3 regions of the Nocardia spongicola genome follow, and region 1 is predicted to be linked to each of the others. Evidence: predicted binding sites of a transcription regulator. Region 1 holds the regulator's gene; each other region holds the start of a gene.

The links. Region 1 encodes LexA, which represses DNA repair genes until DNA is damaged. Its sites were predicted from a motif close to CGAACANNTGTTCG; they were not measured.
Region 2: the regulator LexA is predicted to act here: its motif matches at 2,737-2,750, upstream of recA (recombinase RecA).
Region 3: the regulator LexA is predicted to act here: its motif matches at 2,147-2,160, upstream of ACL02S_RS19185 (SAV_6107 family HEPN domain-containing protein).

The regions. Positions count from the first base shown of each region.
Region 1 is NZ_JBJZOO010000001.1:1,135,229-1,140,845, reverse strand. It holds gene hypE (hydrogenase expression/formation protein HypE) at 1-429, shown strand, start outside; gene ACL02S_RS04910 (DUF6390 family protein) at 429-1,157, shown strand; gene lexA (transcriptional repressor LexA) at 1,169-1,897, opposite strand; gene ACL02S_RS04900 (hypothetical protein) at 2,203-2,751, shown strand; gene ACL02S_RS04895 (hypothetical protein) at 2,888-4,141, shown strand; gene nrdR (transcriptional regulator NrdR) at 4,350-4,820, shown strand; gene hrpA (ATP-dependent RNA helicase HrpA) at 4,822-5,617, opposite strand, start outside.
Region 2 is NZ_JBJZOO010000005.1:858-6,474, reverse strand. It holds gene ACL02S_RS12170 (glycosyltransferase) at 1-1,150, shown strand, start outside; gene ACL02S_RS12165 (DUF3046 domain-containing protein) at 1,259-1,453, shown strand; gene ACL02S_RS12160 (aminoglycoside 3'-phosphotransferase) at 1,450-2,661, shown strand; gene recA (recombinase RecA) at 2,843-3,886, shown strand; gene recX (recombination regulator RecX) at 4,197-4,751, shown strand; gene ACL02S_RS12145 (amino acid ABC transporter permease) at 4,786-5,617, opposite strand, start outside.
Region 3 is NZ_JBJZOO010000012.1:101,385-107,001, reverse strand. It holds gene ACL02S_RS19195 (phytoene desaturase family protein) at 1-1,463, opposite strand, end outside; gene ACL02S_RS19190 (GNAT family N-acetyltransferase) at 1,460-2,071, opposite strand; gene ACL02S_RS19185 (SAV_6107 family HEPN domain-containing protein) at 2,245-2,685, shown strand; gene ACL02S_RS19180 (SCO2097 family morphological protein) at 2,811-3,227, shown strand; gene mraZ (division/cell wall cluster transcriptional repressor MraZ) at 3,653-4,084, shown strand; gene rsmH (16S rRNA (cytosine(1402)-N(4))-methyltransferase RsmH) at 4,287-5,261, shown strand; gene ftsL (cell division protein FtsL) at 5,413-5,617, shown strand, end outside.

The DNA of each region.
Region 1 (5,617 bases):
AGCGATACCGCGCCGCTGCACGGATTGGTCGCCACCATGCTCGACACCGGCGCCGATGTGCACGTACTGCGCGATCCCACCCGTGGCGGTGTCGCGGCATCGCTCAACGAGATCGCGCGCGCCGCGAAGGTCGGCGTGATGCTGGACGAGCGGTGCCTTCCGGTGCCCGCCGCGGTGCGCGACGCGTGTGGACTGCTCGGGCTGGATCCGTTGTATGTGGCCAATGAGGGCAAGTTGTTGGCGTTCGTCGCTGCAGAGGACGCCGAGCGGGTGCTCGCGGCGATGCGGGAACATCCGCTCGGCGGTCAGGCCGCGGCCATCGGCCGGTGTGTCGGTGAGCATCCCGGAATGGTGGTGGCCCGCACGGCTCTCGGCGGAACGCGGGTGGTCGACCTGCCCGCGGGGGAACAACTACCGCGGATCTGCTGATGTCTAGTGGGGCGGAGATGTTCGCGCGGTATGCCTATGCTCCCAATCAGCTCGGCTACTGCGGCCCAGCCGATGCGGCCGTATTGCGGGGCGGATCGGATGAGCAGGTGCGGGCGGTGGCACGCCGGTTCACCGGAGCATGGCCCTATCTGCGCGTAATGGCCGCGCTCACCGGCATCGCCGATCCGTTGGACCGCAGCCTCGTCGAGTCCTATTGGTTGGGCGGCGGGGTCGGCGCGGACCTGGACCCCGGTGAGTTCACCGCCGCGCTGCTGGCGCTGCTCGGTCCGCTCGCAGGCGGGTACTGGACGCATCTGACCCCGCGGTTGGCCGCGGAGGCCGCGGCCAACCATTGCTTCCATGTCTTCGGCGTGTACCCGTGGTCCCGGCTGCTTCGGTGCGGCAGCGGACACCCCGTGCGGGTGCTCGACAGCTGCCGGATCACCTGGGGGACAGTGCTCGAGCGCGCCGATACCGAGATCACGCTGCGGTGCAGTGGGCTCGACTGGGATGGCAGGCGGCTGTCGCTGTCCGCGGAAACGGTACGGTCCGTGCCGATCCGGGTGGCCGGCTACGCCGCGGTGCCCGATGTGGCGCCGGGGGAGCGGGTCGCGGTGCACTGGGGGCGGCTGTGCGGTCGCTTGGACGATCTCCAGGTGGATGCGCTGGAAGCGGGGACGATGCGCCAGTTGGAGGTCACCAACCGGCGGCTCGCCATACGTGGATGAGGCAGGCGTCGTCAGATCTTGCGGATGACCGTGACGACTTTGCCGAGGATCTGGGCGTCGTTGCCGGGGATCGGCTCGAAGACCGGATTGTGCGGCAGCAACCAGATGTCCTTGCCGGTGCGTTTGAAGGTCTTCACCGTGGCCTCGCCTTCGATCATCGCCGCGACGATATCGCCGTTGTCGGCGACGTTCTGTTGCCGCACGACTACCCAGTCGCCATCGCAGATCGCGGCGTCGACCATGGACTGGCCGACGACTTTCAGCAGGAACAGTGAACCGTCACCGACCAGTTCGCGCGGCAGCGGGAAGACGTCTTCGACGGCCTGTTCGGCCAGGATCGGGCCACCGGCGGCGATCCGTCCGAGGACCGGGACGAACGCGGGTATCGGCTGTTCGGCCTCGCCGGTGTCCTCGGCGCGAGCAGCCGTGACGACCGGCAGGTTGGTCACCGAACGCACCACCTCGTCCAAGCCTCGGACATCCACCGCGCGTGGCCGGTTCGGATCACGCCGCAGATAGCCCTTGCGCTCCAGGGCGCGCAGCTGATGGGCGACCGAGGAGGTGGAGGTGAGTCCCACGGCATCACCGATCTCGCGGATGCTCGGGGGATAACCGCGCTCGCTGACCGACGTGCGGATCACCTCCAGTACTTTGCGCTGGCGTACGGTGAGTTCCGCTCCGGTACCCGCCGAGTCGACGCCGTCGCCGGTCTCGTCGCTGGTATCGCCCGTGTGCCTCACCACAACCGCCTCTCCTGCTGTATCCGGCCGATCCGTGCCCGGCGCGTGTCCCATGACCTTCGTGTCCGGGTTCTTCGAATCTAGTCCGGCCGGGTCGATGTATCAAACATCTGTTCGACGTATGTCGGGCGTTTCTACTGACTTCGTCGGCCGGGCGTGGTAGAAATCGAACACCAGTTTTTCGAACATATGATCGAACATCTATGTGATCGAACATCGGCTGGATGCGAGTTCGAACGAACGGCATCGGCTCGAACGGCATCGGCTCGAACGGTAACGGAGCGCCTACCACGGAGGTTTGTCCGATGAGCACTGCGATCAGCAACATCACCCCGATCGGTGGTATCACCGTGCCGACCGGCGATACCACTCTGCCGACCGGCAGCGGTACCCCACCGACCGGTGACATCATCCCATCGGCAGGCACGGTGCGCGCGGAGTTCGCTCCTCGTGTCGCGGGCCGGTATCCGGGGGAGGAGGCGTCAAGAGGTGATACCGATCAGTGGATACCGCGTGCCGGGGTTCGTTCGCGGACAGTGGTCTCCGCGCATCGATCTGTTGTCGATCGGCGACCGCGCGATATGCGTCCGGGTAGTGGATTCGCGGTATACGACAGTGATGCGAAGACTTTCGTCGCCCGGCGTGCCTGCGTGGTGGATCCGATGCGTCGTGTCGAGCGCGCGCAGATCGGTTTCGCCGCGCTCGCCATCGCCGCGTTACTCACTGCCTTGGTGGTAGTGGGACTGATCGTGGTGGCACATATGCGGGCGGGGGATTGGGGTAGCGCTCCCGGCGGATCCACCCCAACGGTGGTTGACGGCACCGGAGGGGCTGGGGCTGTGCGGGTGGGCTGACCGGCGGTGTGGATATCGAATTCGGCCGGAATTGCCAAGCGCCGCATAGCAACCTGTTGTTACGGTACCGGCGATACGACCTGGGAGTCATCGTCCGAACGATGGCCGCCATCACGATGTCGAGGATCGGCAGCATATGACCTGCTTCGCCACCGGCCGCTCGGCCGGCATCTTCGTCCGAGCCGCCGTACTGTCGCTGTGTCTGGTATTCGGATCGGGCACCTTGCCTGCCGCGCAAGCACAACCCACGTACCTGGCCTATCTCGATCTGCCCGAGGTCAACGGGGACGGGACCGGTGCGGGCGGCCTCAATCCGCTGCTACCGCTGGAGGAATCGGCTCTCGCGCAGGCAGTGCGGCAGGCGCGGGCCGCAGGCGTTGCGCCGCGCCGATACGCGACACTGCTGCAGCAGTACTGGTTGGTGGTCGCCACCCGCAACGCTGATATCGACTTGGCCGCATGGGATCCGGGCCGCGGCGCACAGGCCAATGAACGCACCTTCGTTCAGGTGTACGTCAATTATCTGCGGTTGACCACTGAGCATCCGGGGTTCTACTGGGCAGGCCTGGCCGGGATCGCGGGCGGATCGTTCGCCTCCGGATTCTTCGATATGGACGATGTGGGCGCGGTGCTGGACGTACCTGGTATCCATCGGCTCGGTAACGCGGTGGCCGATGTGATCCGTGCGACCCCGCCGGATCCGGTGCGCGCCCTACCGGAGGACATCCGGCTACTGGCTACCGAGGGTGCGCGCCTGAGTGCTGAGGATATCGCTTGGTACCAGCACCGGTTGATGATCATGCAGAAGCACATCTTCACCGATCTGGTTCCGATGCACGAGGCGTACCTCGCGCTCGGTATGCCGGGGATCGAGGAGATGTACGAGGCGGGGGTGCTCGACGACGATCTGCGCACCGGTTGGCACTCCCTCGCCGCGGGTACTGAGGACGGCTATATCGATGCCCTGATCCGGATGACCGATCGGGAGCAGAACCGCGTTATCGCGGACCAATGGGACGAGACCGCGGCAGGCCGCGCACCCATCGGCCGGGTTCTCACCTATGTCAGCACTGTCGCAGGCAAACCCGCGGTCCCCGGCGTCCGCGCACCCGGTGTATTCGCGCCTACGGTGGTGCGTGCCGAGGTCGCGGGGCACAGTCTGCTCCTTCGTACCCCGCTGCCCGCCTTCAACTGGGCCGATCGCGTCGACCGATGGGATTACATCACCGCCGATCTGGTGCCGCGCCACATCGACATGGTGACCGATCCGGTCCTGGCGAGCGCAGTGCTCGGCGAGTCGTTCCAGAGCATGCTCGCCCGTGGCCGCCTCGCCGCACGGCTACCGGACCTGCTCGCAGATCTGACCGCGCAGTGGCAGATTGTCGGATGACCCCGTCTGCCGGACGGTAGCCGGGGTGAGTGAGATAATCCGGGTACTCGGACGGGTATCCTCGAAGTGTTATGCGGATATTCCGCGTGTCCTACACGGAATGTCCAGTGCCAGGGTATAGACCTCGATACATGTGCTCGCCGGACCGATCACCGCGATCGGTGGGAGGTCCGGACGCGAGTACGCGCATCGACGAAGGATTTTTCGGATGCATTGCCCGTACTGCCGACACCCGGACTCCCGGGTCGTGGACTCACGCGAGGCCGACGAAGGCGCGGCCATTCGCCGTCGTCGCGCGTGCCCGCAGTGTGGGCGACGGTTCACCACGGTGGAAACCGCGATCCTGTCCGTGGTCAAGCGGAGCGGGGTTACCGAGCCGTTCAGTCGCGAGAAGGTCATTCGTGGCGTGCGACGAGCGTGCCAAGGCCGGGAAGTCGACGATGACGCGCTGAACCTGCTGGCACAGCAGGTGGAAGACACCGTGCGTGCCACAGGTGCTCCTGAGGTGCCGAGCCATGAGGTGGGCCTGGCCATCCTCGGGCCGCTGCGTGATCTGGACGAGGTGGCTTACCTGCGGTTCGCCTCGGTTTATCGGTCGTTCACCTCCGCCGAGGATTTCGAACAGGAGATCCAACAGATGCGTCAGGCGCGTGCCGAGGCGTTGTCGGCCGCCGACTGACTCAGCGCCGCACTCCCGCGATCGCCTTCTCGATCCGCTTGGCCGATACGGGGAAGGACGTGCCGACCTGTTGTGCGAACAGACTGATGCGCAGTTCCTCGAGCATCCACCAGATATCGGTGATCGCTCGGGTGTGCCTTCGGTGCTCCGGTAGCGAATCGACCAGGCGGTTGTAGGAGGCCAGTGCCCGGTCGAGTTCGGTCATCCCCTGACGATCGCGCGCTGCCGAGCCGGGCAATGCCTGTAGGCGCAGCAGCGCCGCCCGCAGATAGCGGGGCAGCTCGCGCAACCTGATAGCACCCCATTCGGAGATGAAACCACGGAACACCAGGTTGTCGAGTTGATCACGCACATCCTCGGCGATATCGCGCTCGCGGACCTGTGCCAGTGTGGCCGAAACCTGGTTGGCGGTAGCGAGAACCGGAACCACCGAACGAAGAACACTGGTGACGGTGGCGGTGAAATCAGGGCGGATCCGGGCGAGGAGCGCGTCGAACTCCGCCGGGTCACGCACCGGACCACCCGCGGCGGCGAGGAGTTCGTCAGCGGCAGCCGCGCGGCAATCGTCCAGTAGTGCCTCCAAGGAACCATAAGGATTCTGGCTCAGTGCAAGCCGATCCGCGGGCGACAGGCCTGCGGTGACGGCACGGGCCGATACCGGCAAGGCGTGTAGCAACAGCGCTCTGGTGCCAGAACGCATCGCGGTGGCCTGCTCGGCGGGGGAGCTGAGCACCCGGACCGCCACCCCTTCGCCCTCGGCGACCAGCGCGGGATATCCGGTAACGGTCTGCCCGGCC
Region 2 (5,617 bases), on a different contig from region 1:
CGCCGTCGTCGCGGGGCCCGATCCCGGGCATGCCTTTCCCGCTATAGCGTTGTGCTTGCGGTTTCTGGCGGCCGGTGACGAGCCGGTGCTGTTCACCGGGCCACACTGGTTCGACTCCGCACTCGCGGCCGGAATCGGGGTACGCAGGCTGAAGGGCCTTGCGCCGCGGCCGGCGGACGATGATTCGGATGCGGGCAAGCGCATCCACGAGCGGGCCGCGCACATCGCCACCGAGATCCTGCCCGATCTGAGCGCCATGTTGCCCGAGCTGGTGGTTTCCGATGTACTGACCGCGGGTGGCGGGATGGCCGCGGAGCGGCTGGGCGTGCCGTGGGTGGAGCTGTCCCCGCATCCGTTGTACCTGCCGTCGAAAGCATTGCCACCCGTCGGAAGTGGGCTCGCGCCGGGCGAGGGATTGCGGGGGCGGTTGCGTGACCGGGTATTGCGTGCGATGACTGCCCGCGCCATTCGGCACGGCCACCGTCAGCGAGAGCGGGCACGTGTGAGCATCGGTCTCCCGGCCCGCGATCCAGGTCCTGTCGCCCGTTTGATCGCCACACTGCCCGCGCTCGAAGTGCCGCGCCCGGATTGGCCGGAATCCGCCCATGTCATCGGCCCGCTGCTATGGGAGCCGACCGATACGATCCTCGAACTCCCGCCCGGCGACGGCCCGCTGGTCATGGTCGCGCCTTCGACCGCGCATATCGGTGTCGAGGGCATGGCGGAGACGGTCCTGGAGGCACTGGACGGAACCGGTCTTCGCGTGGCGATCTCGACGTTGGCCACCCCACCTGCCGATCTGCCTCCATGGGCGACGGCAGGGCTGGGTCGTCAGGACGAACTGCTGACCCACGCCTCGGTTGTCGTCGGTGGTGGCGGGCATGGCCTGCTCGCCAAGTCCTTGTCCGCGGGCGTCCCCATCGTCACTGTCCCCGGCGGGGGCGATCAGTGGGAACTGGCCAACCGCGCTGCTCGCCAAGGCAGCTCGATTTTCGTACGTCCTCCATCGCCCGCTGCCTTGCGGGAGGCGGTCCTGCGAATCCTCGCCGACCCCGGCTACACCGAGGCTGCCCGAGCCGCCGCGATTCCGGCCGACCTGCCGGATCCCGTTGCCCTCTGTCATCAGTTGCTGCAGTCCGCTCATCCCTGATCACCTGACCAGGAGCAGACGAGTACTATCGGCCCCGGTCTGTCGGGTAGTCCGCTCATGGTGTGCCACTGGCCTCGGGATGCGTGGCAGGGGAGTACATTCGGCACAGTGCGGTTGACCGAGTTCCACGAACTGTTGCATACCGAGTTCGGTGTGGTCCGAGGTGATGCGTTGCTGACCGATCATGTGATTCCCGCATTGGGTGGACGCACCGGCTCCGCCGCCATAGCGGCCGGTGTCGATCCCCGAGAGGTATGGCGCGCACTATGTGCGGAGTTCGATGTGCCGAGGGCGCGCTGGTGAACGTTCCCGAGCGGGTCGCTCCCGGCGGTGCGCTGCCCGGTGCCGACGAGCGCAGGCGGATGATTCCGCGCGATCCGCGGCGGCTGACCGCCAGGGTGGCGCATGCCGACCCGGTCGATTTCGTGAGCTTCCGGCAGACCGGTATCGAGCTGATGCTGCTCGGGCGCTATGACGAGGCGCTGGATCATCTCGATCGCGCACTGGAGCTGGTGGATACCGAACAGCGCAGGATCAGCGTGTGGATCAACCTCGGTGAGGTCTACCACTATCGCGGTGATGCGGATACCGCCGAGACGCTGTATCGCCGTGCCGTCGAGCACGCCCGAACAGCAGCGCCGGAAGTGCTTCCGTTCGCCGTCCAGCACCTGGGTAAGGCGCTCGCCGAGGACAATCGGCTCGCCGAGGCACATACATTGCTGATCGAAGCGCTGCGGCTGCGCGCCGTCGAAGGTGACCCTGAGGAGATCGAAGCCACCCGTACCGCTCTGGAGACTCTCGGTGAGCTGCCGATTCCGTTGCCACCGACGGTTGCCGCGGTGCTCGGTGCGTCATCGGCCCCGTCGAACGAGGATGAGGACGGCAGTGGTGGTGTCGGGTCGGTCGAGGGAACCTATCGGCTGGAGCGCGGCCCGAGGGCGCTCGCCGAATATCACCGGCTCAGCTGGTTGCGCGGCCGGGGGATTCGGCTGCCGGAAGTAGCGGCGTTCGAAGACGATGTGCTGGTGCTCGCGGGCTCCCGCGGGCCGCGGCCCGGCTCGGCAGGTACCGCCATGGGTGCGGTATTGCGCAGGCTGCACAGTATTCCGATCGCCGAGTGCCCTTTCGATGGATGCCTCGATGTGACTTTGGCGCGAGCTCGGCGTCGTGTGGTCGAAGATCTGGTGGATCCGGATGATTTCGACCGTGCCGGCTGGGGGCTGACCCCGGCGGAGGCCTGCGCACGCCTGCTGGCACAGCGTCCGGACCAGGAGGATCTGGTGGTAGCGCACGGTGATTTCACCCTGCGGAACGTTCTGGAGGGTGGGATTCTCCTCGGTGTCGGTGCGCTCGGCGTGGCCGACCGCTATCGCGATCTGGCGCCTGCCGCGCGCGATCTGCGCAATCATTTCGGCGAGGTGGCGGTCACCGCTTTTTTCGCGGCCTATGGGATTGCCGAACCGGACGAGGGTCGCCTGGAGTACTACGGGTTGCTCGGCGCGTTGTGCTGAGCCGGGTGCCTGCCACGGCTCCTTACCGCCACTCCGGTCGGTTCCCTGTGCGGGGACCGGGTGTGTCGCTTGACTCGAACATCTGTTCGTCTAGTCTTGTCGCCAGAACTTGTCGGTGCCGGGCTCTACTGTAGGCGCCAACCACAGAACGAGACTTACCCGTCGAAGAGGGGATCAGGACATGGCACCACAGGCGTACGACCGGGACAAGGCGCTCGAGCTCGCGCTGGCCCAGGTGGAGAAGAGCTTCGGCAAGGGTGCTGTCATGCGCCTCGGCGAGGAGGCGCGCCAGCCCGTTTCGGTGATCCCCACTGGTTCGATCGCGCTCGACGTGGCGCTTGGCATCGGTGGTCTGCCGCGTGGCCGTGTCGTCGAGATCTATGGTCCGGAGTCCTCGGGTAAGACCACCGTCGCCCTGCACGCCGTGGCCAATGCGCAGGCCGCGGGCGGGGTGGCGGCGTTCATCGATGCCGAGCACGCCCTCGATCCGGACTATGCCCGCAAGCTGGGCGTCGATACCGACGCGCTGCTCGTCTCCCAGCCCGATACCGGTGAACAGGCGCTGGAGATCGCCGATATGCTGGTGCGCTCCGGCGCCATCGACATCATCGTCATCGACTCGGTGGCCGCGTTGGTACCGCGGGCCGAGATCGAAGGTGAGATGGGCGACAGCCATGTCGGTCTGCAGGCCCGTCTGATGAGCCAGGCGCTGCGCAAGATGACCAGCGCGCTGAACAACTCCGGAACCACCGCGATCTTCATCAACCAGCTGCGTGAGAAGATCGGCGTGATGTTCGGCTCGCCGGAGACCACCACCGGCGGTAAGGCATTGAAGTTCTACGCTTCGGTGCGTTTGGATGTGCGCCGCATCGAGACCCTCAAGGACGGCAGCGACGCGGTGGGCAACCGTACCCGCGTCAAGGTTGTGAAGAACAAAGTCTCGCCGCCGTTCAAACAGGCGGAATTCGACATCCTCTACGGACACGGGATCTCCAAGGAGGGCTCGCTCATCGATATGGGTGTCGAGCACGGCTTCATCCGCAAGTCCGGCTCCTGGTACACCTATGAGGGCGATCAGCTGGGTCAGGGCAAGGAGAATGCCCGCAGGTTCCTGTTGGAGAATATCGACGTCCGTGACGAGATCGAGAAGAAGATCAAGGAGAAACTCGGTATCGGGGCCGATGTGACGGCTGATGGAGGCGGCGAGGTCCCCGCTGATTTCTGAGCCGATGAACAGCAGGCATTCGCCCGAGCCGGGTCGAGGCAGATCCGAGGACTCGCGATCCGACCCGGTACGGGAGATGCGGCTTCGATTGGAAGAACTTCTGTCCGCCTCCGGTCGGCCATCGGGGAACCGGACTGGTGAACAGGGAACTGAGCTGGTCCGGAGCGTCGAAGTTGATTCGGCTGCGCCGGACGTCCCAGGGGCTCGGCCGAACGCGCTCGATCCGCAGCGGGCGCGTTCGGCCGAGCCCCATCCGCGTCGAGGAGTGAGTAAGCGCACGAATACTCCATCGATCGACTCCGGACGATCCATAGATCGATCGGCGGCTTCCGATATCGGGGACTCCGGTGCGGAGGATGCCGATGGCGGAACAGTCGAACAGGCGAAGCGGGTGTGTCTTCGCCTGCTCGGCGTTCGTGCGTACAGCCGCGCCGAACTGGTCCAACGCCTGACTACCAAAGGGTACGCACCCGAGGTGAGCGAACAGGCTCTCGATCGCTTGGCCGAAGTGGGGCTCGTGGATGATGCGGCCTTCGCGGAGCAGTGGGTGCACTCCCGGCACCGGTTCTCCGGCAAGGGCAGGCAGGCACTCGCTCGGGAACTCCGGCGCAAAGGTGTCGCGCAGTCGGATGCCGCGCCCGCCTTGGCCGCGATCACCGCCGCCGACGAGGAAGCCCGCGCCACCGAGCTGATCCATCGTAAGCTGCGTTCCCTGCCCCGGGACCTCGACCGGGACAGGGCTTTTCGCCGCCTCGCCGGTATGCTCGCCCGGCGTGGCTACGCCCAGCACATGATCTACCGAGTAGTCGAGGCAGCCCTGGCCGAGCGCGATATACCCGGCGATATCGCCGGGTATATCGACTGAACCGCACCGCGCCGACCGGAGGTCGGCGCGGCGGTCACGGTTTGCCGATATCGACGCCGGGCGCCGCATCGGTGCCGACGGAGTCCGCCGCGGCAACAGCGTCGCCGTTCTTCTTCCCGCGCTTGCGCGTTCGTAGCCGCTGTTCCAGCTTGGTTGCCACCAGAGTCAGCGTGCTGTTGAGGGCAATCATGAGGACAGCGATAACGATGAGCGAGGGGACAGTGTTCTGCTCGGCCGCACCGATCTGTTGTCCGGAGCGTACGATTTCCACATAAGTGATCTGATAGCCCAGCGCCGAGTCCTTGAGCGCGACCACCATCTGCGAGATGAGCGCGGGCAACATTGCCGTGATGGCCTGTGGCAGCAGGATCAGCCGCATCAGCTGTCCCTTACGCATACCGAGCGCGACGGCTGCCTCGGTCTGCCCCTTGGGCAGTGATCGGATGCCCGCCCGCACGATTTCCGCGATGACCGAGCCGTTGTAGATGGTGAGCGCGGTGACCACCGCGGCGAGCGCGAGGTCATCGGACTTGAACAGGTTGTAGTCGGAGAACACCGCGAACAGGAAGATCATCAGGATCAGCACGGGGATCGCGCGCGCCACCTCGACGATCGTGCCCGCCGTCCAGCGCACGATCCGATGATCCGACAGCCGCAGGACACCGAAGATCATACCGAGGACCATCGCGAAAACGATCGACAGCAGTGCGGCGACAATCGTGCCACGCAAGCCGGGGAGCAGATAGGTCGACCAGACATCGGCCTCCAGGAACGGCTTCCATTTCTCGGCGGTGAACTGCCCCTTATCGGCGAAGCCACGATAGAGCGTCCATACCGCCGCGGCCACAACGAGCATGACCAGCACC
Region 3 (5,617 bases), on a different contig from region 1:
GTGGACGCGCCGGTCAGATACAGTCCTGGTGCGCCGGGGACCCGTTGTCCGGACAGCTCAGGCAGGGGTCGCCACAGCATCATCTGGTCCAGCGACATCTCCACATGCATGACGTTTCCGCCGATGAGCCCGAGCTCACGCTCCAGATCCACCGGCGTCTGTACATGTCTGCGCAGCACTGTATCGGTGAAACCTGGTGCATACGAATCGACCTCGGCGATGATCCGGTCGCTCTCCCGATGCGCCAGTGTGGCCCAGTCGCTGCCGTCGGCAGGCCGGTAGGGGTGCCATTGGGCCCACAAGGACAACTGATGTTCGCCGGGCGGCGCGATGGTCGGATCCAGTGCGCTGAAGCTCATCGCGAGCACCACCGGCCGTGGTGGTAGCTCCCCAGCCAGTGCGGCGCCGTGCGCGCGGCGCAACTGTGCGCGATCGGACACCAGGAATTGTAGGCCGTTGGCGGAGTGCGCGGCCGGACTGTCCGGATAGTGCGGCAGCCGGCTGGTGGCGACCCGGACCACCATGCCGATCCCCGGTCCGACTCGAATGCGGCGGCGCCAGTCGTCGAGGATCGCGCCGTCGAATCCGCCTGCCCGCAGCAGATCGATCGTGGTCAGCACATGGGTGCCCGCGATGACGATATCGGCACGCAGTTCGCGGCCCGATGCGGTGCGCACCCGCCAGTGTCGGCCGGTGCGCTGTAGCGCCGATACCGCATCGCCCGTGGTCACCGTTCCGCCATCGGCGCGCAGCCGCGCTGCCAGGGCTGTGGTCAGCGCGCCACTGCCGCCGACCGCGCGACCCGGCGGCAGTGTGTGCATGAGCGCGGCGAAGCCGACCATCGGCGCTGTGCCCGGTTCCGACATCGGCGGGCCGGATTGCGCGCCGAACCAGGCCAGCGCTGCTTTCAGGCGTTCGTCCTCGAAGAAGGTGTCCAGCAACGCGTCTCCGGATTGCAGGAACTCCCTGGACAGCGCGCTACCGCCGTGCGGCGCGTCCAGGCCCCAGAACGATCGCACCAGTCCGCCCGGTGTCGGACCGATACCGAAGGCTCGCATGACACGGGTACTCCGTGCCCCCCACACCCGGACGAACCGGCGATATGCCGCGGCGTCTCCGCTGCCACAGGCCGTGGCGATCGAGGCACAGGTGGATTCCAGGTCACGATGGAATACGATCGCCGGGCGGCCCACATGAGCCGGGGCGAATCCCCATGGATCACAATCCAGGTAGCGCAGCCCGAAACGGTCGAGTTCCAGTTCCTCGAGGATGCCGGTGTGGCGGATCATGATGTGCGCCGACGAGCCACGATCGACCCGATGGCCGGGGAACCGTTCGACCGTCGATACCGCGCCGCCGAGTACGTCATCGCATTCGAGTACTTCGACCCGGTGCCCGGCACGGGCGAGGTAACACGCGGCGATCAGGCCGTTGTGACCGGAACCGACTACCACTGCCGTCATAACGGCAGCCGCCGGCCGAGGATCGCGAACGGCCTGGTGTCGCCTGCGAACACGAAGTTGCGCAGCACATCGGTGAATCCTTGCCTGCGGTACAGCCGCCAGGCGCGGTTGCCCTCACCGTCGACCTCGGGGGTGGACAGTAGTACGGCCCGCTCGGTCCGGTCGCGCAGCAGCCGTTCCAGCAGCGTGGAGCCGATACCGCGGCCCTGTGCGGTTGGGTGCACATGAAGTTCGGTGAGCTCGAAATAGTCCGAGAGCAGCTCCCGCGTGGTGTGTTCCGGCAGGCCCGAACGGCGCATTCCGTTGTGCACCTGTTGGTGCCACCATTGCTGGGTGGCACCACGGTAGCCGTAGGCGACCGCGACGATGGGTGCCTTCCTGAGATCGATCCTGCCGGAATTATCGGGTAGTACGGCGGCCACCGCTTGCCAGCCGGGCCTGGTCATATGCTCGGTCCACATCGGTGCGCGATGGTGCTCGGTGCCACGCGGATAGCCCATAGCCGCCACGTATACCGCCAGTGCGTCGGGCAGCCGGGAGCGCAGGGCTGCTACGGAGATGTCGACAACGGCGGGTGCGGGAGTGTGATTGGGCTTGACGGCAGTCATGGCTCTCGTCGGTTGCGCGCGGACGCGGAAGTTTGTCAGGGGGTGTCGCTACTATTCGAGCTCAATTGAAACGTTCGAATACCTGTTCGGTTCGGGCGGTGCTTGAAGGCGGTGCGGCATGCTGCCTCCAGCCTAGAGACCCGGCCAGGGTGCGCGATGGTGGAGGGACGCCGATGTCTGGTCGAGTGGAATATCCGGGGCAGCCCGGCCGGGCCTGCACGCTGTTGGAGCGGGCGGATGGCTTGCTCATGCAGGCGGCGGGAGAACGAGATCCGCGGGAGCGGTTCCGTACCGCCTATCTGGCCGCGCTGCGTGGTGCGGGGGCGGTGATCGCGCGTACCGGTGCCGACGCCACGCCGAGGGCGCGCTCGCGGAACGCGTGGGTGCTCTTGCAGCGCGCCGCGCCCGAGTTCGTGATGTGGGCGGACTACTTCAGCGCGCACTCGGAGACCAGGGCTGCGTTGGAGGCCGGGCTCGACCGATGTGTCGACAATCATGCGGCGGACGAGTTCTTTTCGCGAGTCGGCGCCTTCCTGCACGATGTGGAGGATCTGCTCGCGGAATCGGCTCGATTGCGACCCGCGCCGGGCGGCATCGGAGGGCTGACAGCTTAGTTATCGGCGAGTAGGTGGTCTGGCCTTGTTCGAACTCGTATCATTAGTGTCGGATAGCCGCCAAGGTCGGCTATCTGCCGCCTACCCGGAGGCGGCAGCCACGTCCTAGTGCCGGGGGAGGTACCGTGCCACTCTCCGAGCACGAGCAGCGCATGCTCGAACAGATCGAGAGCGCTCTCTATGCTGAGGATCCCAAGTTCGCCTCGTCCGTCCGCGGTGGGCGACTTCGTACGACGTCGAGTCGTCGTAAACTTCAGGCCGCGGCGTTGTTCGCTCTCGGCCTGTTCCTCCTTGTCGCGGGTATCGCGGCGCCCGTGAAGCCCGGTGGCTTCCCGATCATCAGTCTGATCGGGTTCATCGTCATGTTCGGCGCCGGTGTCCTGTTGCTGCTCGGCGCCTCCAGAAGCGCCGCCAAGAACGAGCGATCCGGTAAGGGTGTGTCCTCCGGAGGCTCCGGTGGCCATCAGGGCAAGCAACGCAAGTCCGGTGGTTTCTCCGAGCGCATGGAGGATCGCTTCCGGAGACGGTTCGAACAGGAGTAGCCGGCCTCAGGCGACCGGCGATCCCGGCATAGATGGCGACGCCGCACCGTACGGTGCGGCGTCGCCATCTATGTGACCGCGGATTGTGTGTGTAGTCACCTATACCGCGGATGATCTCCAATCGAATTCCTATCTCCCCCACCTCTCCCCACACCCTTTCCCGCGTGTGTTCCTCGCCGGTTCGCAGCGCCTATACCAGGGCATTTGCTGGGTATTTTCGGGTACTCGACCGAAGGTGCGGTGCGTGTCGGCGGAACTCGTGAAAGTTCCCCACCGCAGTGATAGCTGTGATGACCTGCGGAATCGGTTGCGCCAGGAGTCGGATCGCCGCTTGTTTCGATTGAAAGTGGGGGAAAGTGGGGTAAGGTGGGGCGCGCAGTACCGAAAGGCCGACCATCGAGGTGATCGACTAGGGAGGTATCGAGATGTTTCTCGGTACCTACACACCTCGTTTGGACGACAAGGGGCGACTCACGTTGCCTGCGAAGTTTCGAGACGATCTGGCGGGAGGGTTGATGGTCACGAAGGGTCAGGACCACAGCCTTGCCGTGTATCCGAAAGAAGAGTTCACCGCGCTCGCCCGCCGAGCCGCGGCCGCGTCTCGAAGCAATCCGCAGGCCCGCGCGTTTGTCCGGGCGCTCGCAGCCGGAACGGATGAACAACGCCCAGATGCACAGGGTCGGATCATGTTGTCGGCCGAACATCGTCGCTACGCCGATCTGAAACGGGATTGCGTGGTGATCGGCTCGGTCGACTTCCTGGAGATATGGGACAAGCAGGCGTGGGAGTCCTACCTCGCCGAGCACGAGGAGGACTTCTCGCAAGCAAAAGACGAGTCACTGGGCGGGATCTTCTAGCCGCGAGTGAACGAGTGCCGCGCGGTCTCTGCCCGGGCGCGGACCCTGACGTACTTCCCCGACGCCAGGCGCCGAAGTTCGGTCAGAGACCACGAGGCATTCGTATCCGTAGTAAAAGCACTGTGTATCAAGGCAGCACCGTCTATCCAGGCGATTTGTTTGCGGTGCTGGACAAGGCGAGGCAGGACTCCGGGAGGACGAGGTGAACCGTGAACAGCGCGGTCCTCGTCATGTTCCGGTTCTGCTGGAGCGGGCCGACGCGCTGTTGGGGCCCGCTATGGCCGAGCCGGGTGCGATCTACATGGATGCCACTCTTGGGCTCGGTGGTCACGCCGAGTATTTCCTGCGCACCTATCCAGATCTCCGGCTGATCGGCCTTGACCGGGACACCACCGCATTGCAGTTGGCCGGCGCGCGGCTCGCGCCGTTCGCGGACCGAATCACCTTGGTGCACACCCGTTATGACGGGATCGCCGATGCGTTGCTCGGAGCAGGGCTCGCCGCCACCGGCTCGGTCGCGGCGATTCTGATGGACCTCGGTGTCTCGTCGATGCAGCTGGATGAGGCCGAACGTGGCTTCGCCTATTCTGTCGACGCTCCGCTGGATATGCGGATGGACTCGAGCCACGGGCCCACCGCCGCCGATGTACTCAACACCTACAGTCACGGCGATCTGGCTCGGGTACTGAAAACCTATGGGGAGGAACGCTTCGCGGGCCGGATCGCCGCGGAAATAGTTCGGCGGCGCCGGAGCAAGCCGTTCAGTACCAGTGCCGAGCTGGTGGAGCTGCTCTACGCCACGATCCCCGCGGCCACTCGCCGCACCGGCGGGCATCCGGCCAAGCGCACCTTTCAAGCGCTCCGTGTGGAAGTCAACCGGGAACTGGATTCGCTACGCGCTGCGGTACCTGCCGCGCTCACTGCGCTCGGGGTCGGCGGTCGCATCGTCGTCATGTCTTATCAGTCACTGGAAGACAAGGTGGTCAAACAGGAGCTTTCCGCGCGAACGACATCCAGAACACCACTGGGCCTTCCGGTCGAACTGCCCGGTATGGGGCCGGAATTCCGGATGTTGACCCGCGGCGCGGAGAAGGCGACAGAACAGGAGATCGAGGAAAACCCACGAGCGGCACCAGTACGAATGCGAGCAGCGGAGCGGATCCAGGAGGCACGGTGAGGAATCATGGCGCAGCGCCTTGCCGTGCCGACCGGGTGCGGGTGTCCCGCGGGAGCGCTGTAGGCACGGTGAGGAATCATGGCGCAGCGCCTTGCCGTGCCGACCGGGTGCGGGTGTCCCGCGGGAGCGCTGTAGGCGAGGAGGGGAACCGATGAGTGTACGGTCGCGGACTGCCGAGGTGCCTGGCCGGGCCGCCCGGCGGGTCGAAGCTGCCGAGCGCGTGCGATCCGGTGCGGCGCAACGGGCCTATACGCGGCGGCGCGCGCGTGCGGAGCATCGTTCGGACACCGCGCTGTTGCCCGCGATGCGCCGTTCGGCTACTGCCGGGCACGTCCCCTTCGTCGCGGCCGTTATCG